DNA from 4 places in the Agrobacterium sp. H141 genome. Region 1 is predicted to be linked to each of the others. Evidence: riboswitches for the same ligand, from Rfam matches in the RefSeq annotation. Region 1 holds a riboswitch; each other region holds the start of a gene.

Region 1 (7,468 bases):
AATTCAACAGACATAGGCTGCTGGCGAAAAAACCGGCGTGACTGTGCGTTGGTATCGCTGATTTCAGCGCTGGCTGTTTTACGAGTACGGGGGCGTTATCGGTGGCAAACTCGGCCAACGCAGTCTCCAGGTTCAGTCGGAATGAAAAATATGAGCGGTGTCATACAAGTGTCATATAACTGTCATGAACGCTAGATGAACGGAGGCTATGGGACGCCCGTTGGAGTAAATTATTTTGCGCTGCGTTACAGGCTTTGCGGTCCGGGCAGTCCTTCGTCGTTGCGAAGCGACAGGACACGCGCTAGAGGATTGGCATGGCTGAGCAAAAGACTGTTACCGACACACTTCGTATCGCAATCGCGCAGGGCAATCCGACCGTTGGCGATGTCGCCGGAAACCTTGCCAAGGCGCGGGCTGCGCGGGTTGAGGCCAAGGCCAATGGCGCTGACCTCGTGGTATTGCCCGAGCTTTTCATCTCGGGCTATCCGCCAGAGGATCTGGTGCTGAAGCCTTCATTCCTGGCGGCCTGTCAGTCAGCCGTCGATGAACTGGCTGCCGATACAGCCGATGGCGGCCCGGGCGTGATCATCGGTTTTCCCCGTCAGGGTGAGACAGGCCGGCACAATTCCGTGGCGCTGATCGATGGCGGCAAGATCCTGGCATTGCGCGACAAGGTCGATCTGCCCAATTACGGCGAATTCGACGAGAAGCGGGTTTTCGAGGAAGGCTCGATTTCAGGTCCCTTCAATTTCCGCGGTGTTCGGCTCGGTATCCCGATCTGTGAGGAAATCTGGAACGATCTGGGTATCTGCGAGACGCTGGCGGAAGCCGGCGCCGAGATCCTGATCGTGCCGAATGGCTCGCCTTATTATCGCGGCAAGCTCGATGTGCGTCATCAGGTGGTGTTGCGACAGGTAATCGAGAGCGGACTGCCGCTTCTGTTCGTCAATCAGCTTTGCGGCCAGGACGAACTGGTCTTCGATGGCGCAAGCTTTGCCTTCAACTCAGACAAGACGCTGGCATTCCAGATGAGCCAGTTCGAGGAGACCTTCTATGTCTCGACATGGCGTCGCGAGGAGGACGGCTGGTGCTGTGACAAAGGCCCGATGTCACAGATTCCAGAAGCGGAAGAAGCGGATTACCGTGCCTGCATGCTGGGTTTCCGTGACTATGTGAACAAGAATGGTTTCCGCAGCGTCGTGCTGGGACTGTCCGGTGGCATCGACTCGGCCATTTGCGCGGCCATTGCGGTCGATGCACTGGGTGAGGAGCGCGTGCGCACGGTCATGCTGCCCTATCATTATACCTCCGAGGATTCGCTTAAAGATGCGGCCGATTGCGCCAAGGCTCTTGGCTGCCATTACGACATCGTGCCGATTGCGGAACCTGTAGAAGGCTTCCTGACCGCACTTGGCGAAATGTTCGAGGGCACGGAAAGTGGCGTGACGGAGGAAAACCTGCAAAGCCGCACGCGTGGCACGATCCTGATGGCGATCTCCAACAAGTTCGGTTCGATGGTCGTGACCACCGGCAACAAGTCGGAAATGTCGGTCGGTTATGCGACGCTTTACGGCGACATGAATGGTGGCTTCAATCCCATCAAGGACCTCTACAAGATGCAGGTCTATGCCATTTCTGCCTGGCGCAACGCGCATGTGCCGCCGGGAGCGCTTGGGCCGTCTGGGGAGGTTATCCCAGCCAATATCCTGACCAAGGCACCTTCTGCGGAACTGCGTCCCGATCAGACGGACCAGGATTCCCTGCCACCTTATCCGGTTCTGGATGACATTCTGGAATGCCTGGTGGAAAAGGAGATGTCGGTTGAAGACATCATTGCGCGGGGGCACGAGGTCGCGACGGTCCACCGCATCGAGCACCTGCTTTATCTGGCGGAATACAAGCGTCGTCAGTCGGCGCCGGGCGTGAAGATCACCAAGAAGAATTTCGGCCGTGATCGGCGCTATCCGATTACGAACCGGTTCCGGGATCGTGCATGAGCGATCGTACCGAGGGTCCGGGCGTTCGGACCGCGATGCCTGAATTCTCGCAGGCTGAACGAGACTATATCTTTTCCGTCTCGGCGAGCGAAGAGGGGCGCAGCTCGCTCTTCGGTGTGGTGTCGGCCTTTGCCTATTATGCGCCGGCAATCGCCATCGGTGCCTATGGCTTATGGGACGGCGACTTCAAGGTGCTCGGCATCGGTTTCCTGACATTGGTCGCCAGTCTCGTATGGGGCTTTGCGGGCGAGTGGGGTCGCCGCAACGCGTTGCAGACGGGCGTGGCGATTGTCGTCAAGCTGCGGCGTGCGCTGGAACAGCCAACCAGTTTGTAGGCGAATTTGTTATTGGGGAGGGATTATGCGCAGTTCGGTTGAGATCTACGACATGGAGACGCGCGAGTGCGAGGTGGTCTGGCAGACAGACGATCTTGTCGAAGCGCCGAACTGGTCCCGCGACGGCGAATTCCTGATCGTCAATGGAAATGGGCTGCTCTACGCGCTGCCGCTCGGCGATGATGACGCCGAGCCCGAGTTGATCGATACCGGTCTCGCGGTCCGGCTCAATAACGACCATGGACTGTCACCCGACGGCGCATCCATTGCCTTTTCGGATGAGACGCTGTTTGGCAAGTCCTGCATCTATATTCTTGGTGATGGAGATGAGGAGCCGCGTCAGATCACTGCCAATATGCCATCCTATTGGCATGGCTGGTCACCGGACGGACGGGAACTCGCCTATTGCGGTGCGCGCGATGGTGCCTTCGACATCTATACGATTTCGGTCCGTGGTGGCAGCGAACGGCGACTGACTTTCGGTGAAGGCCATAATGACGGCCCGGACTATTCGCCGGATGGCGGCTGGATCTATTTCAATTCCAGCCGTACCGGTCCGATGCAGATCTGGCGTATGCGATGCGATGGATCCGGACTGGAACAGCTGACATCGGACGGACACGGCGATTGGTTCCCGCATCCTTCGCCCAATGGCGAGAAGGTTCTCTTTCTATCCTACGATCCGGATGTCTCCGGCCATCCTCGCGACAAGACTGTACGGCTTCGATTGATGGATGCAGATGGCGGCAATGTCGAGACGCTGTTCGAGTTCTTTGGCGGGCAGGGCAGCATCAACGTGCCCAACTGGTCTCCCGACGGAACAGCATTCGCCTTTGTCCGCTATTTCCCCGAATAGATAGGCCGGTGTCGTTGCCGGCGCTTTGCGTTTGCCGTGCTTCGCGCTAAACCAACGTTGTCTGGTGCCCGCGCGAGCGGGAGAATCGGGAAGCCGGTGGAAATCCGGCGCGTGCCCAACGCTGTGAGGCTGATGCACGATCGGGAGTTTCCTGGAAACTCAGGCCACTGGTCTTGCGACCGGGAAGGCGATCGGAGCAGATGATGCCGAGCCAGAAGACCGGCCGGACACGATAGGCTTTGCCTGTGCGGACAGCAGGCGGTCGCAGCATTGTTGGGGATTTGACGATGCACGACGAACCACACGATCATTTCGTGCGGGCAGGGGCTTTTTGCGTTGAAGAACGCAACGCCGTCTACCGCGCCATCCATACCCGCCGTGATGTGCGGGATCAGTTTCTATCCGATCCATTGCCCGATGCATTGATCACTCGACTGCTGGAGGCGGCCCATGCCGCACCGTCCGTCGGGTTCATGCAGCCGTGGAATTTCCTGGTCGTGCGCGATGCTCGGATGCGGGAGGCGGTCTGGCATGCCTTCAGCCGTGCCAATGATGAAGCGGCAGAGATGTTCTCTGGAAGCCAGCGTGACAGCTATATGCAGTTGAAGCTCGAAGGCATCCGCAAGGCGCCGGTGGGAATCTGCATTACTTGCGATCCAACGCGCGGCGGTCCGGTTGTGCTCGGTCGCACGCATAATCCACGCATGGACAGCTATTCCACCGTTTGCGCCGTGCAGAACCTGTGGCTTGCAGCGCGTGCGGAAGGAGTGGGCGTCGGGTGGGTCAGTATCTTTCGCGATGCGGATTTGCGCGCGATCTTCGGCATTCCGGAGCATGTCGAGATCATCGGCTGGTTCTGCCTTGGCTATGTCGACAAGCTCTATGATCAGCCGGAACTGGCGCTCAAGGGCTGGCGGCAGCGCTTGCCGCTTGAGGATCTGGTGTTCGAAGAGCGATGGCCCGATGGAGACGGCTGAGCGAATTCGCCTATTGTACGGGTTGCGCGCCTGACAGTGCCGGGTGCTTCAGGTCGATGCTGCTTGTTTCCTTGGGAAGGAAAGCCGGGCCGACCTGCCTTACGGTGCTGGTGCTCGGATCATAGGGGCGCTCCATCGGATCGATGGTGATTTTCTCAGGTGCGATTTTGTCAGGCATGGTCTTGATCGGGGTAATGGCGGAATAAGCCGCAGCGGTGCTCTGCTGACGGTTGGCGTAGCTCAGCGCCTTTTGATGGAAGGCTGTCAGGTTGCAGCCGCAGGCCTTGTCGTCACCGGTCTTGCGGTGGAGATAGGCAAAGGCGCTCGGAAGGTCGCGATAGGGCCGCCCGGTGGACGCTGAGACCATATCCGCGCTCTCCTGGCTCAGCAGGGAGTGATAGTAGAGCTCAGTCTGGGTGCCGGGGCACATATTATCGCAAAGTCCGGCATCGCGTCCGAACATGGCCGGTGTCGCGTTGGACGATATCGGAAAAAAGGCACCGTCGCAGGTGCGCACGCACATGGTTCTAAGTGTTCCGCCCTGACCCTGCAGGCTGGCACGCCACCCGTCGATTGCGTAAGAGTTGCGCATGGCGTCGTCCGGTATCCGCAACGTTCCTGCCGGCGACGAGGCCTGCTCGTCCGCCAAAGGCTGTTCTATCTCATGTCCGGGGAGCGCGTTGCAGCCGTTCTCATCCAAGGCCTTCAGCAGGCGGGCACGCAGGGAGTTGGGAATGGCGCGTCCCTCCTTCAGGCTGTCGCGCTTTTCCTCCAGAATCTGTCGGTTCTGCTGCATGCGTTCCAGTGAGGACGTCAACGTATCGCAAGAGGAATTGCCGTTTGGGCCGAAGGTGACAATGCTGGAGTTGTCGCAACGCAGGCGGCGAATATCCTGCTTTGTCTTGCGGATTTCGAATTTCTGCCGGGCAATTGCGCTGGAATAGCTTCGGATCTCGGCATTGTCGGCGCTTACTGTCTGGGGTGCCGATACCAGTCGATCCCGCAGCCTGTCACAGACCACTGTCGCGTTGGCGGCAGCAGGCAGCGCCACCAATGTGGCAATCATCAACAGCAGGGTGTCACGACCTACAATCACGTGGCTTTCCCGTTTGGCCCTATGCGTCATGCATTGTTGCAGACATCATAAGACTTTGCCGTGTTCTCGCCAACCGCCCAGCGTATTTTACGTTAACGACGGTTGGTCAGAGCGTGAAGGACGGTCCTCAGTCCGGCTGAGAGGCTTCGACCACGGCAAGTGCTGCCATATTGACCACGCCGCGCGATGTGACTGATGGCGACAGGATGTGGGCCGGCATTGCAGCACCCAGCAGGATTGGGCCGACATGCAGGCCTTCCATCATCGTCTTCATCAGGCCGAGCGCGATATTGGCGGCATCCAGGTTCGGGAAAACCAGCAGATTGGCCTCGTCGGTCAGTGAACTGTTTGGCATGACGCGGCTGCGCAGAAGCTCGGAGATCGCCGAGTCGCCATGCATTTCACCGTCTGCTTCCAGTTCGGGTGCGACGTTGCGGATAATGCCCAGGGCTGCGCGCATCTTGCGGGCACTTTCGGAATCGCGCGAGCCGAAGTTGGAATGCGAGAGAAGCGCGGCGCGCGGCGTGATGCCGAAGCGACGGATTTCGTTGGCGGCCATCACCGTCATCTCCGCCACTTCCTCCGCACTCGGATTGTATGTGACATAGGTGTCCGTGAAGAAGGTCGCGCCGCGTGAGGAGATCAGCAGGCTGAGGCCGGAGAAATCGATAATGCCGGGCTTCTTGCCGATGATCTGACGCACATCGCGCAGATGGCGATCGTAGCGACCTTCTACGCCGCAGATCATCGCATCTGCTTCGCCACGCTTGACCGACAATGCGCCAATGACCGTCGAATTGGTACGCACGATTGTGCGGGCTGCCTCAGGCGTGACACCCTGACGGCCGACCAGTGCGAAATAATCGTCGACATATTCGCGGAAACGCGGATCGCCTTCCGGGTTGACGACCGGGAAATCGACATCCGGGCGGATGCGCAGACCGAAACGCTTGAGGCGCGTTTCGATGATCTGCGGACGCCCGATCAGGATCGGTTGAGCTGTGTTTTCTTCCAGCAGAACCTGTGCGGCGCGCAGCACGCGTTCGTCTTCACCTTCGGCAAAGATCACGCGCTTGCGGGTGGCAACCTTGGCGCTGGCAAAGATCGGCTTCATGATGAAGCCGGAGCGGAAGACAAAGCGGTTCAGCTGATCGAGATAGCTGTCGTAATCTTCGATCGGCCGCAGTGCCACGCCGGAATCGGCTGCGGCCTTGGCGACAGCTGGCGAAATGCGCAGGATCAGGCGCGGGTCAAAGGGCGAGGGGATCAGGTAGTTGGGACCAAACACCGGTGTCTCGCCGGTATAGGCGCGGGCGGCAACTTCGGAGACTTCCTCGCGGGCAAGGGCTGCGATGGCACGTACGGCGGCCATCTTCATCTCTTCGTTGATCGTGGTCGCGCCGCAATCGAGTGCACCCCTGAAAATATAGGGGAAGCACAGAACGTTGTTGACCTGATTGGGGAAGTCGGAGCGCCCTGTGCAGATCATGGCATCGGGTCGTGCCTCGCGCGCCAGATCCGGCATGATTTCCGGGTTCGGGTTGGCAAGCGCCATGATCAGCGGTTTGTCTGCCATGCGGGCCAGCAGTTCGGGCTTCAAGACACCGGCTGCAGACAGGCCAAGAAAGACGTCGGCGCCGTCGATGGTCTCGGAGAGCTGGCGCTTGTCGCTTTCCTGCGCATAGACAGACTTCCATGGATCCATCAGCACTTCGCGGCCAACATAGACAAGGCCTTCGATATCATGGACCCAGATGTTTTCGCGCCTGACGCCCAGGAGCACCAGCAGGTTGAGGCAGGCAAGCGCCGCGGCGCCGGCCCCAGAGGCGACGATCTTGGCGTCCTCGATATTCTTGCCGGCCAGTTCCAGCGCATTCAAAACGCCGGCAGCGACGATGATTGCGGTGCCGTGCTGGTCGTCGTGGAAGACCGGGATATTCATCTTGGCGCGCAATTGCTGCTCGACCTCGAAACATTCAGGTGCCTTGATGTCCTCAAGGTTGATGCCGCCGAAAGTGGGCTCGAGCGCGGCCACGGTGTTGACCATTTCGTCGACCTGGACGGCGTCGATCTCGATATCGAAAACGTCAATGCCGGCGAATTTCTTGAACAGGACCGCCTTGCCTTCCATCACCGGCTTGGATGCCAGCGGGCCGATATTGCCAAGGCCCAGAACGGCCGAGCCGTTCGAAATGACGGCGACGAGA
Region 2 (7,468 bases), 390 kb from region 1:
ATGAAGCCGAGATCCGCCAACCAGGCCGTATTGCCTGGAAACAGAAGCTTGCCCCAGGCCCAATGACCGAAAATGGGATAGACGAGGGCGGCAATGACCGCGACCAAGACGAGATAGGCGGAGAAAGTCAGCCGCTCCGCCACCGCACCGGAGACGATGGTGGCAGCCGTGCCGCAGAACATGGCCTGGAAGATCAAGAAGGAAAGTGCCGCCTCGCTGTCGCCGGAAAACAGCATGAGGTTGCCATCCATGCCGATGAAGCCGAAGAGATCCGCGCCGAACATGAACATGTAGCCAATGATGCCGAACAGGGCGACGGAGACGACCAGATCGACCAGGTTCTTCTGAGCCACGTTGATGGAGTTCTTGGAGCGAACCAGGCCGCCTTCCAGAAACAGAAAGCCGATCTGCATCATGAACACCAGAGCAGAGGCGACCAGAACCCATGTCTTGTCGATCAAGGCAATCGGATCGGCGTCAGCGGCATAAAGAGGTGGAGCAAAGGCAAGAAATAAGAATGTATTCGTCAGTAGAAGTGCGTGTTTGCGCATGATTGTTTCCCGCAAGGTTATGGGCACAATCCTTGTTCGGTTATACTTAACGAAGTGTTGCTTTGTCGCTTTGCACGTCGAGTAAATGCCCGCGATTGCAGGACTTTATGGCTGAGACCGGACGTATCCATGTGCTGATTTCAAGCCGACGCATAAAAAATATGCGTTTGCTTTATTCTAAGGCAGGGCAAGTGACTGTCGTCGCAATACTTCAGTCCTCTGTACATGTCGCCGGAATGGCCCCGATTCCGACTGGTAGCGGGCACAGAGCGTCGTGACATTGAAGCCAGTCTCGGCAATGGTCTGGCCGAGTTTCAAGACGGGGAGATGATGGATGGAAACCTTGACCGGCGGGTGCCTGTGCGGTGCGCTGCGTATTGTCGCTTCAGGCCGGCCCGACAGGGTTGGGCTTTGCCATTGCATGGATTGCCGAAAACACCATGGTGCGCTGTTTCATGCCTCGGCTATTTTCCCGCAAGACGCGGTGAAAGTGGACGGAGAAACGCGCGCTTATCAGGGACGGCATTTTTGCCCGCGCTGTGGATCGTCCGTCTTTTCATGCAGCGGCGATGAGATCGAGGTCAATCTCGGATCGCTCGATCAGCCCAATCAACAGGTCCCGACCTACGAGCTCTGGACGGTGAGGCGCGAAAACTGGTTGCCGCCATTTCCGCTGCAAAGGCGCTACGACCGCGATCGGGAGAGTGATGAGCGCTCCGAAGAATAGATCGCGGTCGTGAAATCGCAGGGTTTAAGCTTCGATCTCGACGGGTGTCAGCGGACGTGAGCAGCAGGCGAGGATATAGCCTTCCTCGATCTCTTCTTCGAGAATGCCGCCATTATGCTGCATGTCGACTTCGCCCTTGAGCTTCATCACCTTGCAGGTGCCGCAAAGCCCGGATTCGCAGGCAGCGGCAATTCGCACACCAGAGGCACGCGCGGCCTGAAGCAGGGTGTGGCCCGGCTCGCACAGACCGTCCTTGCCCGACATTGCGAATGTGACCTTGGTCGGCTTTTCGCCGTCCGCATAATCGGGCACCACGATCGGGGCAGGGGCAGCGGCCGGGAGGAAGGCTTCTTCATGATAGTGGTCCATGTCGAAGCCCGCACTTTGAAGTGCGTCCTTGACCGTCGCCATGAAGGGCGCAGGACCGCAACAGAAGACCTTGCGGTCGAGGAAGTCGGGCACCAGAAGCGAGATCTTGGCCCGGTCCACCCAACCCTTCAGGCCCGACCACAGCTGCGTGCGCTCCAGCTGCTCGACGATAAAGCCGAGCGTGAAATGCGGCATGTAGCGCGCCTTGTACTCCAGCTCCCAGCGGAAGATGATATCGTTGGGCGAGCGGGCGCAGTGGACGAAGGCGATGTCGCTGTCGGGTTCGCGGTCCGAGAGATCGCGGGTCATCGACATCATCGGTGTAATGCCGGAGCCGGCCGAGATGAACAGATATTTGTCGCCGGGATGACGGACATAGGAAAAGTCGCCAACCGGCCCATAGGCCTTGAGTTTCATGCCCGGTTGCAGATGTTCCATCATCCAGCGTGTGCCGATGGAATCCTTCTGCGCCTTGGCCGTCACCTGAATGGTGTAGGGACGCGACGGCGTGGACGAGATCGTATAGGTGCGCATGACCGGTTCCGGCCCGACCGGCAGTTCCAGCGTGAGGAACTGACCCGGCTGGTATCGGAACCAGTGGCCCGGATGGTCAGACTTGAAGGTGAAGGTCATCACATCCGGTGTTTCCGGCGTCCAGGCGACACATTCGAGCATATGCTCCTTGTCGCTCCAGGGCCGCATTTCATCGACATGCCTGTATGTTTTGTCTTTTGCCATTTTATGCCACGACCGAGAGTGGAGCCTTGTCGCCCTGCAGGCGGTTGACCATGAAATTGGCGTACCATTCGACAAACTGCATCACGCCGCCTTCATGTTCGACGGAGTAGGGGCCGGGCTCATAGGCCGGCGAGCGGATGCCGAAGGCGTTTTCTTCAACGATGGAGCGGTCCTGGTCGTTGGTCATGTTCCACACATGGGTCAGCTTTTCGACGTCATAGTCGACGCCTTCCACCGCGTCCTTGTGAACGAGCCATGTCGTCGTGACCGCCGTCTCTTCTGCCGACAGCGGCAGCACGCGGAAGGAAATCGCATGGTCGCCGAGAATGTGGTTCCACGTGGTTGGATAGTGGAACAGCAGCATGGTGCCGATATTGGAGATGTTGACGTCGCCTGACAGCGGCTTCTTCACCGCCGGCTTGCCGTCCATGGTGTAGCTCTCCGCACCGGGGATCAGCGGCATGCGGGCAACGCGGAACTGGCCTGTCGGATCCATCAGGAACTCGCTCGGCAGCCCACCGGCTTCGCAACGGGCCCAATGCTCGGCAATGACCGGATCGTCGCCGGCGCCTTGCACGCCGGTCGCAGTCGGCGCTTCCGGATAGGTTCGGCAAAGTTCGGGATGGTTGCCGGCGCAGTGATAGCACTCGCGATTGTTTTCCCAGACGAGCTTCCAGTTGCCTTTTTCGATAATGGTCGAGCGGGCAGCAACCTTGGCTTCGGCCAGACGGTGCGGTGCCATATAGGGTTCGATACTGGCGCGCATCGGCGCAAAATCGGCAGGTTCCTGCGCAAGACAGACGAAGATATAGCCGGCTACACTCTCGCAGGCGACGGGCTTCAGGCCAAACTCTGCCTTGTCGAAGGTTTCACCCATCTGCCGGGCAAAGACCAGCGAGCCGTCGAGGTCGTAGGTCCAGTTGTGGTAGGGGCAAACCATCTTGGCTGCCGCGCCGCGCTCGGACGTGCAAACGCGATGCCCGCGATGGCGACACGTGTTGTGGAAAGCGCGAATGACGCCATCCTTGCCGCGCACGATGACCACGGGATAGTCGCCGATCTGCACGGTGAAATAATTGCCGGCGCGCGGAACCTCGCAGTCATGGCCGATAAACAGCCAGTCACGGTACCAGATGGTCTCCATGTCCAGCTTGAAAATGTCCTCATCGATATAAAAGGGCTGCTCCAGGGAGAAGCCTTCGCGGCGGTTCTTAAGTTGCCGCAAAACTGTCGTCTGCAAATCCATTTGCGCCCTCATTGATGTTCATTGGCGGACGCAGAAAAGCAATGCGGCCTCTTGGGTTTGCCGCATGTGCCCGGACCGCCCGCCGCGGCCGAAACTGACATGTCTACAAGGCTGGTTTCCGGGCTCCGGAGCTGTCCGTCATGGACCATCCGACTCCTTCCCAGGCTTGTCTGCCCAGTGGCCTCCCGTCGGATTTTTCGCTCCGCCACCGTTGCGGGGGCAGCGCCGGATTTAGACCGGCTTCCCAATTCTCCGCTCCGCTTCCCTGCGGCCCGGCACCTTGGATTGAGATCATACTAGCGGCTATGCGGGGGTGCGATGCGATGGAAAGCGACATCGAGAATGCGCAATTTGAATAGTCGCTGAAAACTGTGTCCGCCCCTTGGCCGCCGTCTGCTCACGACACGGCGGCGCTTCGAACTATTTCGCTAATGTGCAAGGCGCGATGGATCCTATCGCCAAGTTGTGCGTTCACCCCAACAAGGGGTGAGTAGTGCAGACCCTGAAAACGGTCAAAACAAAGTGGTTTCGTTCAATCACGCGGCGGGTGGTTGGGCACAGTTTTGCGTTTTGGGCCGTCCCAACTCGAAGAGGAAAGTCATGAACAATCCAAATTATTATTACCCATTGGGAATTTGGGTGCTTGCTGTCGGCGCTGCCCTCGGCCTTGCCGTCGCACTTTATAATTTTGTTGTCCCGCTCACGGGCGTCAACGGCTCGATCGGAGCGGGTCTGGTGGTGTTTTCCACGGCCATCATGTTGCTGGCGGCGTTGTTTTTCCCGATTTTCGGCCATGGCGCGCTGAGAAACATCGTACGCGCATTAATAGTACTCGACATCGTCTGCACGGCAGCTGCCGGTTATTTTCTGCATGAATGGTTGCTGATTGGCGCCATGGTTGTGGCCCTGATCGGTGCGATCTGGGAGATCGCCCAGCCTTCGCCTGCCGCAACGACATTTCAAGGAGCAGCATGATGAAGCGGATGAATATCGTTTTTGCAAGCGGCCTCATCCTGGCCGCATTGGGCACCGCCGCCTATGCTCAGGATACCGCCCAGCCCGAAGCGCCGGCCGCTCCGTCAGCCGGCACCACGGTTGAACAGGACAGCACTGCGCCAAGCGCGCCTTCGACATCCGACAGCGCCGATACGGCAGCGCCGTCTACGTCCCCCGCGCTTACGGACGCAACGCCCAAGCCGGACCGCTATCCGGGCGTCGCCGATCCGACATTCAACACCACGCCGCGTCAGCGCACGAATATTCCGATGATGCCGAAAACGGCGACATGGGACAGTTTTCACGGTCAGCTGAATGCGCAGAAATATTCTCCGCTGACCGAGATTACGACCGATAATGTCAAGGACCTGAAAAAGGTGTGGGACATGCATACCGGCGACGTGTCTGACGGCAGCGGCGGCACGCCGGCGACGGTGTGGTCGGCAACGCCCGTCTTTGCCAATGACACGCTGTATATCGGTACGCCCTTTTACCGCATTCTGGCGCTCGATCCCGCAACCGGGAAAGAGAAATGGCACTTCGATACCGATTCCACGCTGGAGGCCCTGACGCAGCCGGCGCTCAAGAATCGCGGCGTTTCCTATTGGGAATCGAAAAATCCGGTCGCCGGCGAGCCGTGCCAGAAGATCGTCTATATCGGCACCATGGATGCCCAGCTCTTTGCGGTCGATGCCGATAGCGGCAAGGCCTGCGAGAAATTCGGCAATAACGGCGTTCTCGATGCCAATCAGTGGAACACCATCAATGACCGCTTCCCGTTCTCGCTGCTGCAGCCGCCAACCGTGGCCGGCAATCACGTGATCATCGGCTGGGCCGGCAAGGACTGGGCCTTTGCCGAAGCACCTCCGGGTGCGGTCTTCTCCGTCGATCCGCAGACCGGCAAACTGCAATGGTCGTTTGAGACGCTGCCGGAAGAGGTGCGGCAGAAGACCGGTACCGCCAATGTCTGGACGCATATGTCGGTCGATGAGGATCTGGGCCTGGTCTATCTGCCCGTGTCCTCGCCCTCGCCAAACTACTGGGGCGGCAATCGTACCGAGGAGATCCCCTATGCAACCTCGACGACAGCGCTCGATCTGGAAACAGGCAAGGTTGTCTGGTCGCGCCAGTGGGTCCATCACGACATCTGGGATTACGACATCAATTCCGCTCCGACACTGATGGATATCACGGTCGACGGAAAGACCATCCCGGCCCTGATGCAGGCGACCAAGATGGGCTTCCTGTTCGTCGTCAATCGCGAGACCGGCGAGGATGTCTGGCCGATCGAGGAGCGTGCGGTGCCGGGCGGCGACGGATCGGTGGACGGCGAATATTACGCGCCGACACAGCCATTCCCGACCAAGCCGGCCCCCTTGCTCGACCAGTCGAAGAAGCCGAAGGTCTGGGGCATTGCCGATCTGGTGAGTGGCGGTGCCTGCTCCAAGCTGTTCGATGATCTCTGGTATGAAGGCATGTACACGCCGCCCACAGCCAAGGGCAAAGGTGTCCTGACCTATCCGGATTCCGCCGGTGGCGTTCAGTGGGGCGGGGTTGCCTATGATCCGGAAAACCAGATCGCCGTGGTCAATACCTCGCATATCGTGCAGTACATCAAGCTTTATGCCCGCAAGGAATATGATGAGAACAAGGGCGGGTCCGGCAATGAGAACGGTTTCTACGCCCAGGAAGGCGCGCCCTACGGCATGGAGTTGCAGAACGCGCTGAACTGGCTGGGCATGCCGTGCTGGGAGCCACCATTCGGTGAGCTCGTCGCCATCGACATGCATACAGGCGATGTGAAGTGGCGCCGTCCGCTGGGCGAATCGCAGAAATATGGCTTCTTCATGCCGGAAAGCATGGGTTCGCCCACGATTGGCGGTCCGGCGGTGACAGCTGGTGGCCTGGTCTTCATCGGCTCCACCATGGATGCCAAGGCCCGTGCCTTCGACATCAAGACCGGCAAGGAGCTGTGGTCGGCCCAGCTGCAGGCCCCGATCGTCGCCAACCCGGCAGTCTATGAATATCAAGGCCGCCAATATGTCGCCTTCATCTCCGGCGGCAACTCCATCCTGTCGCCGACCCTCGGCGATCAGGTGGCGGTCTACGCCCTGCCGAAGTAAGTGACAGGCTCAAAGATGCTGAGAGGGGGAAGGGCGCATTTGGCGCCCTTTTCCATGGGCGACAAGGCGCATGCCATGGCGAAGGGCCGCATGCATGGGAAGCCGGTGGCATTCGCATTTGGCAGAGGGGATGCAGCCAAGCGAATGCCCGATGATCGGCGCACAAGAAGACCGGGGTCTTTGGATGTCCGTCCTCGACCCGCAGAGATCCGTTTTGCGGGTCGGGGAACTGATCGATATGGGTGCGGCTGAGCCGGCAGATGGAGCGCCGTCAGGCTTAGCTCAGCGGCTTGTAGGCGATCACGTCCATCTCGACTTTGACATCCACCATCATGGGCGATTGTACGGCGGAACGTGCGGGTGGGTGGTCTATGAAGTGCTTCTGGAAGACGGCGTTGAAGCTTGAGAAATCGCGTGCGTCGTCGAGCCACACATTGACCTTGACGACGTCTTCCAGTGTGCAGTCGGCCAGTGCCAGAACCGCCTTGATGTTTGCCACCACTTGTTCTGTCTGGGCCACGATATTGCCGACGATCACTTCACCGTCGACGGTCGGGACCTGGCCAGAAACATAGACGTAATCACCGGCGCGGACGGCCTTGGCAAAAGGGCGGCGCTGACCGCCGGCCTGGTTCTCGGCCGCTTCGTAGCGAATGAGTGTCTTTGTGCTCATGATGTAAACTTTCTGCTTGGAAGATTGTAAATCGCGGGGGCGCCG
Region 3 (7,468 bases), 1.3 Mb from region 1:
GATGAGGGCCGCGATCTCTACTGGTGGCACTATCTGGTGTCCGGCGAACGCAACACCGTCCACGAAGCCGGCATCTCCGCCAGCGGCCGCACGGTGTCGGAAGAGGATGTACCGGTCGAAGACTTCGAGGACTATCTGATCGACTGGGATGTGCTGCGCGAGAACGAGCCGGATCCGACGATAGCGGGATCAGGCAATATCTGAAGTCGGCATATGCCCGTCCTGTTCTTGATCTCGATCAATTAAACGATGCTGCGGGCACGTTTCATTCAATCGAGGTGCGGAATTATAGCGGCCAGATCGGTTTTTAGTTGCTAAATTAATCCAGCCTTAAATGGAAATCTGTAGTCATCCCCCATCGTTCTAAGCTGCGATGACGAAGATCCGGTCTGCCCTTACCGCAAGAGGCCCGGCGTCAGTGCACTCCAGAACAAAGGTTCCGGGGGGCGGCATGCTGAAGGCAATTGGGCAATACTGTACGACATGGGGCGATGGGCACCATCGGCAGGCGCTCGCCGAGGCCTATGTCCCGATCGTGCGCGGTTTCCTGGTTCCCGGATGTGCCTATTATCTGTTCGTCACCTGGGGCCATTGGCGTGACGAGACAGGCACCAATCTGGCAATTCTGGCCAGCCTCAGTTTTATCACCGCGATCTCCTATGCGCTCCTGCGCCAGGTCGTTCTGGCCGGGCGTCAGGTCGATCTGGGCCTGCTGGAACGGGCGGGGCTGGCCATCAATCTGCTGATGTATGCCAATGTTCTGGTCCATATGCTGGTTCATTTCGAGCCGTCGAAGCTGATCTATTTCGTGCTGATGGCCGTCGTCTTTTCCACCTCCGGCGTGACACTGAGGGTCACCCTTGCCAGTATCGTCCTGTCGATCGGCACCTTGTTCTGGCTTTCCCAGCAGGCCGATGCCGCGACCGCCGAACAGTATATGTTCATCGGCGTTGCCGGCTCATTTGCCGCCTTCGGCATGACCTGGTTGCTGCGCAAGGCGGTCCTCAAGCAGATAGAGGCCCGTCTGGCAGCCGATGCAATGACAGCAACAGCGCAGGATCTGGCCCGTACCGACCCCCTGACGTCGCTTCCGAACCGACGATCCATTTTCGACGAACTCGACTGCCTGATTGCTGCCGGAAAACCATTCTGGTTCGGGGTCATCGACCTTGACCGGTTCAAGGGCATCAACGATGTCTATGGTCACGTCGTCGGTGACCGGCTACTGGTGTCGGTGGTCAAGCGCCTGGCGATCAATCTGTCCAGTGAGGGCGTTACCCTTGGCCGGATCGGTGGCGACGAATTTGCCGTCATTGTTCCCGATGACTGCACCGACGAGACGATCCGTCGGGAATGCGATGCCTTGATTGCGCGATTGTCCGAGCCCTTCATGATCGATCTGCACAGATTGACCGTCGGCGCGTCTGCAGGCTTTTGCCGCTTCCCGGGCGAAGGCCTTTCGGGCGCGGAACTCTATGAGCGTGCCGATTACACGCTCTACAAGGCGAAGGCAGGCTCCAGAGGCCGGACCGTCGTCTTCGATGTCTGCGAGCAGCGCGAAATGACCGAGCGGGTGGCGCTGGAACGTGCCTTGCAAGAACATGATCTGCATGACGAACTGTATATCGTGTTTCAGCCGCAATATTCGGTGCGCGATGCCGCGGTCACCGGCTATGAGGCCCTTGCCCGCTGGAATTGTGCGGGACTGGGCGCGATCCGGCCCGACAAGTTTATCGAGATTGCCGAGCGGTCGGGCCGTATGCCGATGATCACGACCGTCTTGTTTCAAAAGACGATGCAGACACTGGCCAACCTTCGCGACGACATTACCCTGTCTTTCAACCTGTCGGCCCATGATCTGGTTTGTCGCTCGATCGCGGGTAAGCTCCTGTCGGTGATCGAGCGTGCGGGCGTGGCGCCGCATAGGGTGGAATTTGAAATCACCGAGACGGCGGTCATGATGGACCTTCCATTGATCCGCAGTATTCTTGAAGACCTGCGGGCAGCCGGCTGCCGGATTGCACTGGACGATTTCGGCTCGGGCTATTCCAGCTTTCGCCATATCGAAACCCTGCCGCTCGACAAGATCAAGATCGACCAGAGCTTCGTGCGCACGCTCAAAACCAGCAACACTTCGCGCGAGATCGTTGCCGGTCTCTTGAGCCTGTGTCAGCGGCTGAACCTGCGCAGTGTCATCGAAGGCGTTGAAACCTCAGCCGAACTGGAAATACTCCTGCCGCTCAATCCCGATCTCATTCAGGGCTATTACTTCGGCGCACCTGTCAGTGCAGCGGACGTTCTGGCAATCAGCGGACGACGCAAGGCCAGAATGATCGCCCAGGTCAGCTGATGTTCTAAACAACAACGGGTCAGCCTGCCTTGCCGTTTCTGCGCATCAGCACGATGAAGAACACGCCGCCGGCAAGCCCGGTAATGATGCCGAGCGGCATATCCTGCGGTGGAATGATCACGCGTGCGACGATATCGGCGGCCACCAGGAAAATGGCCCCGACGAGCGCCGAAAGCGGCAGCACCCGGCGATAATCGCCTCCGACCACCATGCGCACCAGATGCGGCACCATCAGCCCGACAAAGGAGATGATGCCGGAAAAGGCAACGGCTGCGCCGGTCAGAAGCGCGCAGACGATAAACACCGTCATGCGAAAGCGACCGGCAGAGACGCCAAGGGTGGTCGCACTCTCGTCGCCCAGCGTCATCGCGTTGAAATTGCGTGCGTTATAAACCAGATAGCCGCCGCAGATGAAAAGGGCGGCCAGCGGATAGGAAAGCTGGTTCCATTGGGCAAGCCCCAGCCCGCCCAGCATCCAGAAGACCACGGTATGCGTGGCGCGCGGGTCGCCCAGAAAAATTGCCAGACTGCCAAGCGAGGTCAGCACGAAGGAGATGGCGACGCCCGAGAGAATGAGCCGGCTCGCATCGCTCGCATGGGCAAAGCGCGCAACCGCCACCACCAGCAGCGTGCTGCCGAGTGCGCCCAAAAAGGCAAACAGCGGCACGGTGATGAGGCCCAGGAACATGCCGGTATGCAGCAGCACGATGATCGCGCCAAGCGCGGCCCCCGACGAGATGCCGAGCAGATGCGGATCGGCCAGTGTGTTGCGGGTCACGGCCTGAAGGGCGGCCCCCACCAGCGCCAGACTTGCCCCGATGGACGCGCCCAGCAGCGCCCGCGGTAGGCGCACCTGCCAGACGATATTGTCGCGACCGGCACTCCAGTCGGCCTCCAGGCCGGACATGCCCAGATGGCTGAGGGTGATCTTCCACACATGGGCAAGCGGAATGGCGGTCGCGCCAAAGCTCACGCCAGCCGCAATGGTCGCGACCAGCGCCAGGATCAGCGCCACCACCAGCCACGGCATCAGATGCACGATGGCGTGGCGCGGGCCGTCGATGAAATGCCGGTGGCTCATCAGCGAACCGGCGGGTTGAAGGCAGCAGCCAGCGTCTTGATGGCCTCGATATTGCGCGGGCCGGGCGTTGCCTCGGCATAGGGCAGCACCACGAAGCGATTGTTCTTCACCGCTGGAATATCCTGGAAGGCCGGATTGTCACGCATGAAGGCGATCTTCTGTTCGGCGCTCACTTCGCCGTAATCGACAACCACCACCACATCCGGATTGCGCTCGATCACGCCTTCCCAGCCAACCGTGGTCCAGCTGGTTTCCACATCGTCCATGATATTGGTGCCGCCGGCAGCCTCGATCAGCGCGGTCGGCATGGCATAGCGCCCGGCGGTAAAGGGCTTTTCCTCGCCGGAATCGTAGACGAAGACCTTGAGCGGCCCCTTGCGCTCCGGCAGATCCGCCATCGCCTCGGCGAGCTGCTGCTTGTAGCCGGCGACCAGTGTCTCGGCGCGTTCCGCCACGCCGAAGATGCGGCCAAGATTGAGAATGTCGCCATACATGTCGTCCATCGACGACTTCGACTTCTTCATGATGTGGATGCAGCTTTCGGTCAGCTCATAGACCTTGATGCCGAAGGGCGTCAGCGTGTCGGGCGTGACCTCGCCGCCCACCTTCATGCCGTAGTTCCAGCCGGCAAACAGGAAATCGGCGTCGGCACCCAGCAACACTTCCTTGGTCGGATAAGTGGGCGTCAGTTCCGGCAGGGCTGCGATGTCGGCGGTCAGCGTCTCGTCCAGCGTCTTCCAGCCGGTCACACCGGTATAGCCGGCCATATTGCCGGTCAGACCGAGCGCCAGCATCATTTCCGTGAGGTTGACGTCGTGGGAGACGGCCCGTTTCGGTGCCGCATCGAAGGTCACCTCGCGGTCGCAACTTTTGACCGTGACCGGAAAACCGGATGCGGCAGCCGTTGTGGCCGAAAGGGCGAGTGCGGACAGAAGCAATGGGGCGAGACGCATGATTATTTCCCTGAAATGGATGGCTGAAGATGGAATGAAAAACGCGGCCGCCCGGTGACCGGGTGACTGTCGATCACGGTTTCCACGGCAAAGGTGTCGCGGATCGCATCGGGCGTGAGCACATGGCCGGCGGCACCGAAATCGACCTGGCGGCCCCTGGCCAGCACCAGCACATGATCGGCATGGGCAGAGGCCAGCGACAGATCGTGCAGCGACACGATCACCGTGGTTGGCAGATGCGACAACAGCGCCAGGACTTCGAGCTGATGGCGGATATCCAGGTGGTTGGTGGGCTCGTCGAGAATCAGCAGGTCGGGCTTTTGCGCAAGCGCACGCGCAATCATCGCCCGTTGCTTTTCGCCACCGGACAGCGAGGCGAAATTGCGCGATGCCACATGGTCGATCTTCATCAGGGACAGCGCGTCCCCGATTGCGGCATAGACCGCGTTCCGGCTCATGCCTGATAGATGGGGCGACAGCCCAAGTTCGACGATTTCGGCGACCGTCAGCCCGAAATCGGTGGCAGGTTCCTGCAAAACCGTCGCAATCCGTCGTGCGACCTCGCGCGGCTGCATGTCCCACACATCGGCGCCATCCAGCAGGATACGGCCGCAAGAGGGGCGGTGATAGCGGTAAAGGCAGCGCAGCAGGCTGGACTTGCCGGCGCCATTGGGCCCGACAATGGCCAGCATCCGGCCGGCCTCGACGGCAAAATCGATCTCGCAAACAAGGGAAGGCCCGCGATGCGGTCCCCAGCTCAAGCCTTCGACGGCAAGCCGGGCCGGACTAGAGCCGATCAAAGACGACGGCAGTTCCATCGCAAGCCTCCACGCAAGAAGCGGGGGAGCGGGAAGAGCCTATGCGGCTGTCAACAGCAATGTGAACGTCGAACGCCATCAATCTTTCCCCTTGGCTCACCCCGGCCAGGTTTCTTCAGACATGTCGAGGGCAGGTCTCCTGACTTGCGGGTCACAGCGCCCCCGGACCTTCCCGGCCTTTCGGCCAGTGGCATTCCCGGGTGAACTCACCGCTCACAGTTGCGGGGACAGTCACGGATTTGCGCCCTTTTGGGTACGTCTCACCGTGTTCCCTTTTAATCCCCTCCAGCGCATGCCTTCGGAGAACCTTCAACGGGGATGGGTGTAATTATATTACGTCGGGACGTCAATGGGGAATTTGCGGTCGAGCGGCAACGCAAACATTGGCGGTCATATTAAGAGTTCTGTTGTCAACGGTATGCGGAGCGGAGCAGTCTGAATTAGGTCCTTATAAGCGAGTTGATCAACCTAGAAATGCTGCGCGGGAAGGACTAGCTTTATTCGCATGGTAGACAGCAGAACGCCTGAGCAACGGCGCCACATCATGAGATCCGTGAAAACGAAGGACACGGGTCCCGAGCTGTCATTGCGCAGAGCTTTATTCGCGGCAGGTTATCGCTATAGACTTCACCGCAAAGATCTTCCAGGAACTCCCGACATTGTGTTTCCGGGAAGAAAGAAAGTGCTTTTTGTGCATGGATGCTTTTGGCATGGTCACGGCTGTGCAAAAGGTCGTGCGCCAAAATCACGGCTTGAATATTGGGGGCCGAAGCTTGAAGCTAACCGCGCACGAGATGCACGAAATATCGAAAGATTAAAACACATGGGATGGGACGTGTGCACAGTCTGGCAGTGCGAATTGGCTGATGCCGTTGCAGTCGTGCATCGACTGAGGGCATTTATCGAAACAACCGAAAATTCGTTCCACAATCCGGATTTGCCTCGGTAGGGTCTTTTTATGACGAATCGAAATTCAGCCACGGCGGGGAACTCGCGCCCCGTTGCTATAGATTTATTTGCCGGCGCAGGAGGGATGAGCCTTGGTTTTGAGCAGGCTGGCTTCGATGTCGCGGCCGCGGTTGAAGTGGACCCAATTCACTGTGCCGTTCACAAGTTCAATTTTCCGGATACAGTGGTAATCCCGCAATCTGTGTCGTCGCTTTCAGGAAAAAGAATTAGAGATTTGGCAGGCTTGGGAGACCGGGATGTTGACTGTGTTTTTGGAGGCCCCCCTTGCCAAGGGTTTTCATTGATGGGTCAAAGAGTACTCGACGACCCTAGAAATAGCCTCGTGATGGACTTTGTCCGTTTGGTTTCCGAACTGAACGCAAAAACGTTCGTATTCGAGAATGTAAAAGGTCTCACCGTCGGTAAACAACGCGCATTTCTTGATGAGTTAGTGGAGGCATTCGCCGCCAAAGGCTATCAAGTTCGGCTTCCTTGGCGCGTTCTCGACGCGGCCAACTACGGCGTTCCTCAGCATCGGGAGAGGCTAATCTTGTTCGGTTCTAGGATCGGTCACAAGGTGCCCGATTATCCTTTAGCTGTTTCCAATCCTGCAAGCGGCAAGCGATACATACCGGGATTACGATTAGGGCCTTCATGTGAACAGGCGATCGGCGATGTGCCTGATGCTGAGAATTTTGATGTGCTAACGCTAACAGATGCAGTTCCAAGCTATTCATTCAAGGAGCCATCTGACTACGCAGCCGAAATGCGGTGCCTAACAAATGATTCCTGGCATTATTCTTATGTACGTAAATGGAATCCGTCGCTTCTGACGTCGAGCGCACGAACCGTCCATACGGATATCTCCAAACGTCGATTTTCGGAGACCGAACCGGGCACTGTGGAGCCCATTAGTCGATTCTTCAAACTTTCGCCGGTTGGAATATCGAATACCCTGAGGGCCGGCACAGATGGTGCGCGGGGCGCGTTTACAAGTCCGCGCCCCATTCACTACAAGTTCGCCCGGTGCGTAACGGTACGTGAAATGGCACGTCTTCACGGATTTCCGGATTGGTTTCGACTTCACGCAACGAAGTGGCATGGCGCAAGGCAAATCGGAAATTCTGTTCCGCCGCCCCTTGCCAGGCATGTCGCTTCGAGCGTCGTTTCCGCTCTTGGAGTTGTGCCGGTCCGCCCTTCTAAGGTGTTGACGTTAGGCGATGAGCAACTCCTCTATATGGAACTTTCAAGTGCAGCTAAGTACTTTGGCGTCGAGAAGCCTAACTCGAAGCGAAATATGAAAAGCGGTGCAAAGAAA
Region 4 (7,468 bases), 120 kb from region 1:
CGGCTTCAGGATAACACGCTTGCGACAGCGCCAGTGCCTTGCCCGGCAGCCATTCGAGATTGCCATGCTTGCCCATATGCACGATCGCATGCGCGCCATAGGCCTCCCGCAGATAGGCGTAAAACGCCAGATAACCGTGCGGCGGAACAAGATCCGGGGAATGATAGGTTTCCTTGGGATCGATATTGTAACCGCGTGCCGGCTGTATACCCACCAACACCTCGCCGAAGCGCGTCAACGGCAGCGCAAAGCGACCGTCGAGGAAGAACGGATCGCGCTCAGGCGCCCCCCAGCGCAAAGTGACCGCGTCTTGAATCGATATGGGAAGACTCTCGAAGAACGTCTTGTATCGACTCAACGAAAGCGTCTCGCGGATCTCACGACCATCATTGGCGGCATTGGTCGGCCCCGCCATCAGATGCTGCATCAGCGCATCGCCATCCGCGGGCAAATCGTCGACGGAATAGTCCTGTTCCTGCATCGCGCGCAGCACTTCCATCGTGCCAGCAGGCGTATCGAGACCCACACCATTGCCAAGCCGGCCATCGCGGTTTGGATAATTGGCCATGACGATCACCACACGACGGTCCCTGGCGCAAGTTCGCCTCAACCGCGCCCAGTTGGCAGCAAGGCGCGCCACGAAGGCCGCGCGGTTGGTATCCGGCTGATGACTGACGATATTGGCTTCGACGGCTGCATCGAAGCGGGCTGCAGACTTGAACGAGATAGCCCGGGACAGCACTCGGCCATCGACCTCCGGCAGCGCCACATTCATCGCCAGATCTCGCGCCGACAGTCCCTGGCTGCTGTTCTCCCACGCCTCGCGCGACGAGGAGGAAAAGACCGCCTGCAGGACCACGGCACCCTGCTCGTCCAAAACGGTTGCCTTGCGCTCGGCGCCCGGCGCAGACACGGCAAACCCCGTGGCATTGATCACCACATCGGGTGTCACGGCGCCAAAGACCGAGCGGATGGTATCGGCGCAAACGGCATCCTTGAGGCTGGAGACGAACACCGGAAGCGCCCTGATACCCTCAACATCCAGCGCCTCCACCAAGGCAGCAACAGGCGCGGTGTCACCCGATTGGACAAGCGCGCGATAAAAGCAGATGGCAACGACGGGTGATGGAGCCAGATCGACATTATGGGTGGCAAGATCTGTCTCTCCACCGGCAGACATGGCGCGCTGCAAAGTGCACCATTCCTCAACACCGATCACGCCCCTGCGCGGATACCAGATACCAGCTTTCAACAAGGGGATGGCCGGTTCCGGCTTGTCGCCCTTGCCGATCAGCGCTGCGCAAAAGCGGATCAGGCTTTCGCTGTTATCCGCCCCGCCCTCGATCAGATAGGCCCACAGAGTTTGGAGTGCGTCAGCGTCTACCGTCGAGAAACTGTCCAGTCCCTGATCCGGCTTGTCATCGCCCGGAAGCACCGCGATTGCAGCACCTGTGCGGCGTGCGACAGCATGGAGCGCCTCCAGCGCATAATGAAAGTAACCGGCACCTCCCAACGCCCTGACGACGATCAGTTTTGCGTGGCGCGCAGTGCGCTCGATATAGGCGTCGACCGACATCGGATGCTTGAGGCTCGAAAGGCTTGCGACCCTCAGCGAAAACGCAGGGGCCACCATGCGGTAGGCAGCCGCGATGGCGGCAAGCTCGGTATCGGCGGCAGACAGGAACAACACATCGCCCGGCGTCTGTCCCAGATCGATGGCCTCGTCACTGTCGGCAATCGTGCCTTTCTGGGCGAGCAGAAGGTGCATTGCCTAACGACGGCTAAGCCGCCGCCCCTTCCACCGCTTCGACAACTGCGCCGAAATCCCAGTCATGCAGGCCGATGACCACGATCCGGGTTTCGCGCTTTTCGCCGGCTGCCCAGGGCCGGTCGAAATAGGTGTCGATGCGGGTGCCCACGGCCTGAATGACAAGCCGCATCGGCTTGCCCGGCACGTCGACGAACCCTTTGAGACGCAGAATGTCATGGTCGGAAATGATGTTCTTCAGCGTCTCCGCAAAGGCTGCCGGATCGGTAATCGATGGCAGTGTCAGCGCGAAGCTCTCGAATTCATCGTGGTCATGGTGATGAAGATGATCATGGTCGTCGCCACTCTCATGGGCCGCAGCATGCTCCAGCTCATGGTGAGACTTACGATTGTCGATGTCGCCTTCTGTAGCGGCACCAAGCCCCAGAAGCACCAGTGCCGGAACTTCGCCATGGCGGGCCTCGATCAATGACGGTTTGCGGGCAATGCGGCCGGCAACCTTTGACTTGACGTCGGCAAGCGCCTCGGCCTCCAGAAGATCGGCCTTGTTGAGTATGATCAGGTCAGCGCAAGTGAGCTGATCCTCGAACAGTTCCTCAATCGGGCTTTCGTGGTCAAGATTGTCATCGAGTGCACGAAGCGCGTCCACCTTGTCATGATCATCGGCAAAGCGCCCGGCAGCGACCGCTGCACTATCGACGACCGTGACCACCCCATCCACCGTCACCCGCGTCTTGATACCCGGCCAGTTAAACGCCGCGACCAGCGGCTGCGGCAAGGCAAGCCCCGATGTCTCGATCACGATGTGATCGGGGCGGTCTGGCCGGTCCAGGAGCTTTTCCATGGTCGGAATGAAGTCATCGGCGACCGTGCAGCATATGCAGCCATTGGTGAGCTCGATGATGTCGTCTTCGGTGCAATTATCGGCACCGCAGCCCTTCAGCACATCGCCATCGACACCCAGATCGCCGAATTCGTTGATAATGAGGGCGATCTTCTTGCCGCCGGCATTCATCAGCATGTTGCGGATAATCGTGGTTTTTCCCGATCCGAGAAAGCCGGTGATGACGGTTGCCGGAATTTTGGCCTGCAGCATGATTTAACCCTTCATTTTCAGCGGCAAACCGGCCGCTACGAAATACACTGTGTCCGCTTGTGCGGCGATCATCTGGTTGAGCCGCCCCGCATGGTCGCGAAATTCCCGCGCCATGCGATTATCCGGCACGATCCCAAGCCCAACTTCATTGGCAACGATCACGATCTCACCTGAGAGATGGCGAAGGCAGTCAGCCAGCCCGGCGCTCTGCCCCTCCACATCCTTGTCCGCCAGCATCAGATTGGACACCCAGAGCGTCAGACAATCGACCAGAACGGCATTCTGTGACGCGCTGGTCGAGGTCAGCGTCTCAACCAGCTCGAGTGGCGCCTCGTGGGTGATCCACCCCTCGCCCCGATCCGAACGATGGGCCGCGATGCGCGCCCGCATCTCGTCATCGAAGGCCTGTCCGGTTGCGATGTAATGTCGGTCCAGACCCGTATCTGTGGCAATGTTTTCGGCAAAACGCGACTTTCCGGAGCGCGCACCACCCAGAACAAATGTCACGTTTCTGGTTTTATCCGCTGCCACGTCAATTCACCTTGTCGGACAAGCCGAACAGGCCGCCGGGCTTGCCGATGATCACGGTACGATCCTTAGCGGTCGCCTTGCCGGAAATGGCAAAATCGGGATTGCTCTTGTCTTCCTCGGGCAGGAGCTTGTCCACATTGGGTAGCTCCACCTCCGTGTCGGCGGCAGAATTCAGGTCTTCGGCGTTGCGACCGATAAAGCGCGGCAGAATGGCAAAGAACAGCGCGGCCACGACCAGCAAGAGGACCGTCCAGCGTTTGAACAATGCAGAAGGCTTCATCGGGTTTGCATGTCGCATGCAATGCACGCGACCTCCCGGCAGCAACAACAGCGTAGACGCGACCGCAAGGGCGCTTCACCAAATGTCGCCACGACAACCTCCGTGCTGGCAACGGGGAGATACCCCAGTTTCGGGCGTCAGGCCCTGAAGGACGGCAGGTCTCCTGGCTCGCGGCTTCGGGCGCTGCGCAGTCACGCGCATTTGCCCACGGCTTTCCCTCACCTTCCCGAAAACTACCGTGATGCGAAAGGCGGACGATTCGTAGATAAGGAGGCGTCCAACCCCGGTTATTCGCACCACATTTTCAGTGGCTTTTCCGCCTGCAGGAAGACCACCTGCCGCCGCACCATGCGGTCGATCTCGACAGTCTTCAGCACAAACGGATGAGAACGCCTCGCCGCTCTACAGTCGCGGGGTCGGCTGCGATTGGGACGCCCTGTTTGGGTCCATCCGTCGCATTCCCTTTTGCTCTCCGCGTCATCCCAGGATGAAGCGGAAACCATCCAATTCTCCCGCATGATTATGCGTTCCGTCGAATGAAGTCAATCAAACCGGCGACCTCAGAAGACAGGGGACGACTTCGCTCACAGAGGAATGTTGTCGTGTTTCTTCCAGGGATTGGACAGGTCCTTGTTACGCAGCATCTTCAACCCGCGCGCAAGCCGTCGGCGGGTCGATTGCGGACGGATGATCTCGTCGATATAGCCACGCTCGGCGGCCGCGAACGGCGACAGGAAGCGGTCTTCATACATCTTGGTGTGCTGGGCAATCTTGTCTGGATCAGCGATATCCTTGCGGAAAATGATCTCGACCGCACCCTTGGCCCCCATTACCGCGATCTGCGCCGTTGGCCAGGCATAGTTGATGTCACCACGCAGATGCTTTGACGCCATCACATCGTAAGCGCCACCGAAGGCCTTGCGGGTAATCACAGTCAGCTTCGGCACGGTCGCCTCGGCATAGGCAAACAGCAGCTTGGCGCCATGCTTGATCAATCCGCCATATTCCTGCGCTGTGCCCGGCAGAAAGCCCGGCACATCGACAAAGGTGACAATCGGAATGTTGAAGCAATCGCAAAAGCGGACGAAGCGTGCAGCCTTGCGGCTGGCATCGGAATCAAGGACGCCGGCCAGCACCATTGGCTGGTTGGCGACAAAACCGACGGTCGACCCCTCGATGCGACCGAAACCACAGACGATATTCTTGGCGAAGCTTGCCTGGATCTCGAAGAAATCGCCTTCATCCGCGGTCTTCAGAATCAGTTCCTTGATGTCGTAGGGTTTGTTGGCATTGGCAGGCACCAGCGTGTCGAGAGACATATCGGTCTGGTCAACGGGCTGAAAGCACTCGATCTCGGGAACTGGCGCCGTATTCGACTGCGGCAGAAGCTCGATCAACCGGCGCACCTGCAGCAGCGCTTCCACGTCGTTTTCATAGGCGCCATCGGCGATCGATGATTTGGTCGTGTGGATAGAGGCCCCACCCAATTCTTCCGCAGTCACCGTCTCGTTGGTCACGGTCTTCACCACATCGGGGCCTGTCACGAACATGTAGGAGGTATCGCGCACCATGAAAATGAAATCGGTCATGGCCGGCGAATAGACGTCACCGCCGGCGCAGGGCCCCATGATCACCGAAATCTGCGGAATGACGCCCGAGGCCAGCACATTGCGCTGGAACACCTCTGCATAACCGCCAAGCGCTGCCACACCCTCCTGGATGCGCGCACCGCCGGCGTCATAGATCCCGATGATCGGCGCACGGTTTCTAAGCGCCATATCCTGGATCTTGCAGATCTTCTCGGCATGCGCTTCCGACAGCGAACCGCCGAACACGGTAAAGTCCTTGGCAAAGACAAAGACCGTTCTGCCGTTGACCGTGCCCCATCCGGTGACGACACCATCCCCCGAAATGCGCGTATTCTCCATGCCGAAATCCGAGCAACGGTGCTCGACGAACATGTCGAATTCCTCGAAGGAGCCCTCATCCAGAAAGATGTCGATGCGTTCGCGCGCAGTCAGCTTGCCGCGCTTGTGCTGGGCATCGATGCGCGTCTGTCCGCCGCCAAGCCGCGCTTTTTCGCGACGCTCTTCAAGTTCCCGGAGAATTTCCTTCATGGCAGCCCCTCATCCTCAACGAATGTGCGGGCTTACCATGACAACGCTGCGGATTGAAGCGCAACAGCCTTCGCTATTGGTATTAGGACCCGAAAGAGACAGCCTATGGTTTGCAGGCAGGGTCATTGGACGCGCATTTCGGTGCAGCTGTCTCCACCTTTGGAGCCGGCGACAAGCTGATGCTGGCATTGGCCCCGTCTTCCAGATTCGTCCCCGACCGCACAGTCGGCTTCACGACTTCGACGGAGACGTCAGGCTTTTGCACGAAGGCATCGAATGTGGCGTCAGGCGCGATGGTTTCTTCGGTCACATAATCTGTTTTCAGCCTGGTCGAGGTCCGAGGCTTCGGCTTGACCACACGCACAAGGCTCGGGGTCTGCAGGGCGAAAGAAAAACGTATGCGCGCGGCGATCTCGTCGGCGAGCGCCTGAATGGCGATGTCCGGATTATCGGTATTGCTGCGAACAAGGAAGCTTCCGGCGGCAACCGGATTGCCGGTCACGACATCCGCAGCGGTCACCTTGAAGCGTGCAAGCGCACGCCTGTCGCCGAGATAGCGGACCGCGCGGTAGCTTTCGATCTTCACCGTCAGCACAACCCGTTCGGTTGCCACCCGCCGCTCGGTAGCCTTGATCGCTGCCGAGACGCGCTGGTCCACTCCCGTAGTGAGCGCAAGCGGGACCTGCTCATTGGCGATCACGCTAACATCGCGCACATCATAAAAGAAAGGCCGACGGATCGGATCCGTCGGAAAAGCGACACAGCCCGCAAGCGTCAATGCAGCAAGAAGAGTGGCGACAATCGGCAGCAGTCGACGAAGCATAGCGGGTTCCCGGCGAAATGAAGTAACGCCGAAAGCATGCGCATTTATAGTTAGCAAACGGTTAAGTAGCAGCTCTTAACGTTTCGAACACAGCCGATGCTGCCCGCAATTCCTCAAAACGCTTTGCACGGCGCATTTCCGCCTCGGCATCAGAACCCCAATGCTCGATTGTCCAATCTTCTTCCAGATGGGCAAGACGCCAGACCTCGTCACGCTCCAGCGCACCTTCGGCGAACGCCAGCGCCAGAACGGCGGAACCGGTGAGCGTTGTGATCACGTGGATCGCAGACAGGGGCAGCGGTTGGTGATATTTTTTCAAGGCCTTCGAAAAGGCTGAAAGCGCTTCTGCCGGCTGTTGCTGATGAATGATGCCCTGCGCCAGAATAAAGCGCGCCCCAAGATTGGAGGACGCCCAGGCGAGGACCGGATCCCATTCCCGCGTCTGGCGCTCGACCAGAGCATCCGGTGAGTCGGCCCGATAGAACAGCATATCGGTGCCGGCAAACCGCTCGATTTCCTCGGCAACGGCCCCGATCTGGACGGCCACACCATCGAGCGCTGTGTTGACCAGACGCGTCACTGGCATCGAGGTGGGATTGATCACCTCGACCTGTGCGCGCCACTCATCTGCCACCATCTCTGCCAGTTCAGCATTCGGCATGGCCAGATCCGACTTGGCCGGTGTCTTCACCGTGCGGCCATCGAGCTGGATGAGAAAGCCGGAATCGCATGGTGCGACGGCCACCTCCTTGTAGAACCGCTTGGGCAGCGCCTTCTTCATCTGGATCTGCGCACGCCGCACCGGATCCTCATGACTGAGTTCAGGAATGAAGGGACCGAAGATATCGGAGAG

Evidence for each region. Region 1 has a riboswitch for cobalamin ahead of bluB (5,6-dimethylbenzimidazole synthase). Riboswitches for the same ligand answer to the same signal wherever they lie in the genome.
Region 2: linked by a shared signal. The riboswitch ahead of ACWPM9_RS10445 (aromatic ring-hydroxylating oxygenase subunit alpha) and the one ahead of bluB (5,6-dimethylbenzimidazole synthase) in region 1 are both predicted to bind cobalamin.
Region 3: linked by a shared signal. The riboswitch ahead of ACWPM9_RS15005 (ABC transporter ATP-binding protein) and the one ahead of bluB (5,6-dimethylbenzimidazole synthase) in region 1 are both predicted to bind cobalamin.
Region 4: linked by a shared signal. The riboswitch ahead of ACWPM9_RS09250 (hypothetical protein) and the one ahead of bluB (5,6-dimethylbenzimidazole synthase) in region 1 are both predicted to bind cobalamin.

Annotation. Positions count from the first base shown of each region.
Region 1 is NZ_CM169893.1:1,890,859-1,898,326, forward strand. Features, by position in the region: gene ACWPM9_RS08645 (LTA synthase family protein) at 1-118, opposite strand, end outside; gene ACWPM9_RS08650 (NAD+ synthase) at 315-1,997, shown strand; gene ACWPM9_RS08655 (hypothetical protein) at 1,994-2,332, shown strand; gene ACWPM9_RS08660 (TolB family protein) at 2,358-3,188, shown strand; cobalamin riboswitch at 3,234-3,430, shown strand; gene bluB (5,6-dimethylbenzimidazole synthase) at 3,476-4,165, shown strand; gene ACWPM9_RS08670 (DUF2865 domain-containing protein) at 4,176-5,261, opposite strand; gene ACWPM9_RS08675 (NADP-dependent malic enzyme) at 5,389-7,468, opposite strand, start outside.
Region 2 is NZ_CM169893.1:2,284,086-2,291,553, reverse strand. Features, by position in the region: gene amt (ammonium transporter) at 1-551, opposite strand, end outside; gene ACWPM9_RS10455 (GFA family protein) at 886-1,278, shown strand; gene ACWPM9_RS10450 (FAD-binding oxidoreductase) at 1,303-2,385, opposite strand; gene ACWPM9_RS10445 (aromatic ring-hydroxylating oxygenase subunit alpha) at 2,387-3,631, opposite strand; cobalamin riboswitch at 3,724-3,929, opposite strand; gene ACWPM9_RS10440 (hypothetical protein) at 4,118-4,606, shown strand; gene ACWPM9_RS10435 (outer membrane protein assembly factor BamB family protein) at 4,603-6,750, shown strand; gene ACWPM9_RS10430 (RidA family protein) at 7,028-7,423, opposite strand.
Region 3 is NZ_CM169893.1:3,204,609-3,212,076, reverse strand. Features, by position in the region: gene ACWPM9_RS15025 (YcgN family cysteine cluster protein) at 1-204, shown strand, start outside; gene ACWPM9_RS15020 (putative bifunctional diguanylate cyclase/phosphodiesterase) at 452-2,350, shown strand; gene ACWPM9_RS15015 (FecCD family ABC transporter permease) at 2,370-3,431, opposite strand; gene ACWPM9_RS15010 (ABC transporter substrate-binding protein) at 3,431-4,384, opposite strand; gene ACWPM9_RS15005 (ABC transporter ATP-binding protein) at 4,387-5,202, opposite strand; cobalamin riboswitch at 5,315-5,528, opposite strand; gene ACWPM9_RS15000 (very short patch repair endonuclease) at 5,708-6,151, shown strand; gene ACWPM9_RS14995 (DNA cytosine methyltransferase) at 6,161-7,468, shown strand, end outside.
Region 4 is NZ_CM169893.1:2,011,741-2,019,208, reverse strand. Features, by position in the region: gene cobN (cobaltochelatase subunit CobN) at 1-1,768, opposite strand, end outside; gene cobW (cobalamin biosynthesis protein CobW) at 1,782-2,864, opposite strand; gene cobU (bifunctional adenosylcobinamide kinase/adenosylcobinamide-phosphate guanylyltransferase) at 2,868-3,371, opposite strand; gene ACWPM9_RS09250 (hypothetical protein) at 3,397-3,675, opposite strand; cobalamin riboswitch at 3,825-4,180, opposite strand; gene ACWPM9_RS09245 (acyl-CoA carboxylase subunit beta) at 4,260-5,792, opposite strand; gene ACWPM9_RS09240 (hypothetical protein) at 5,896-6,615, opposite strand; gene ACWPM9_RS09235 (ATP12 family chaperone protein) at 6,677-7,468, opposite strand, start outside.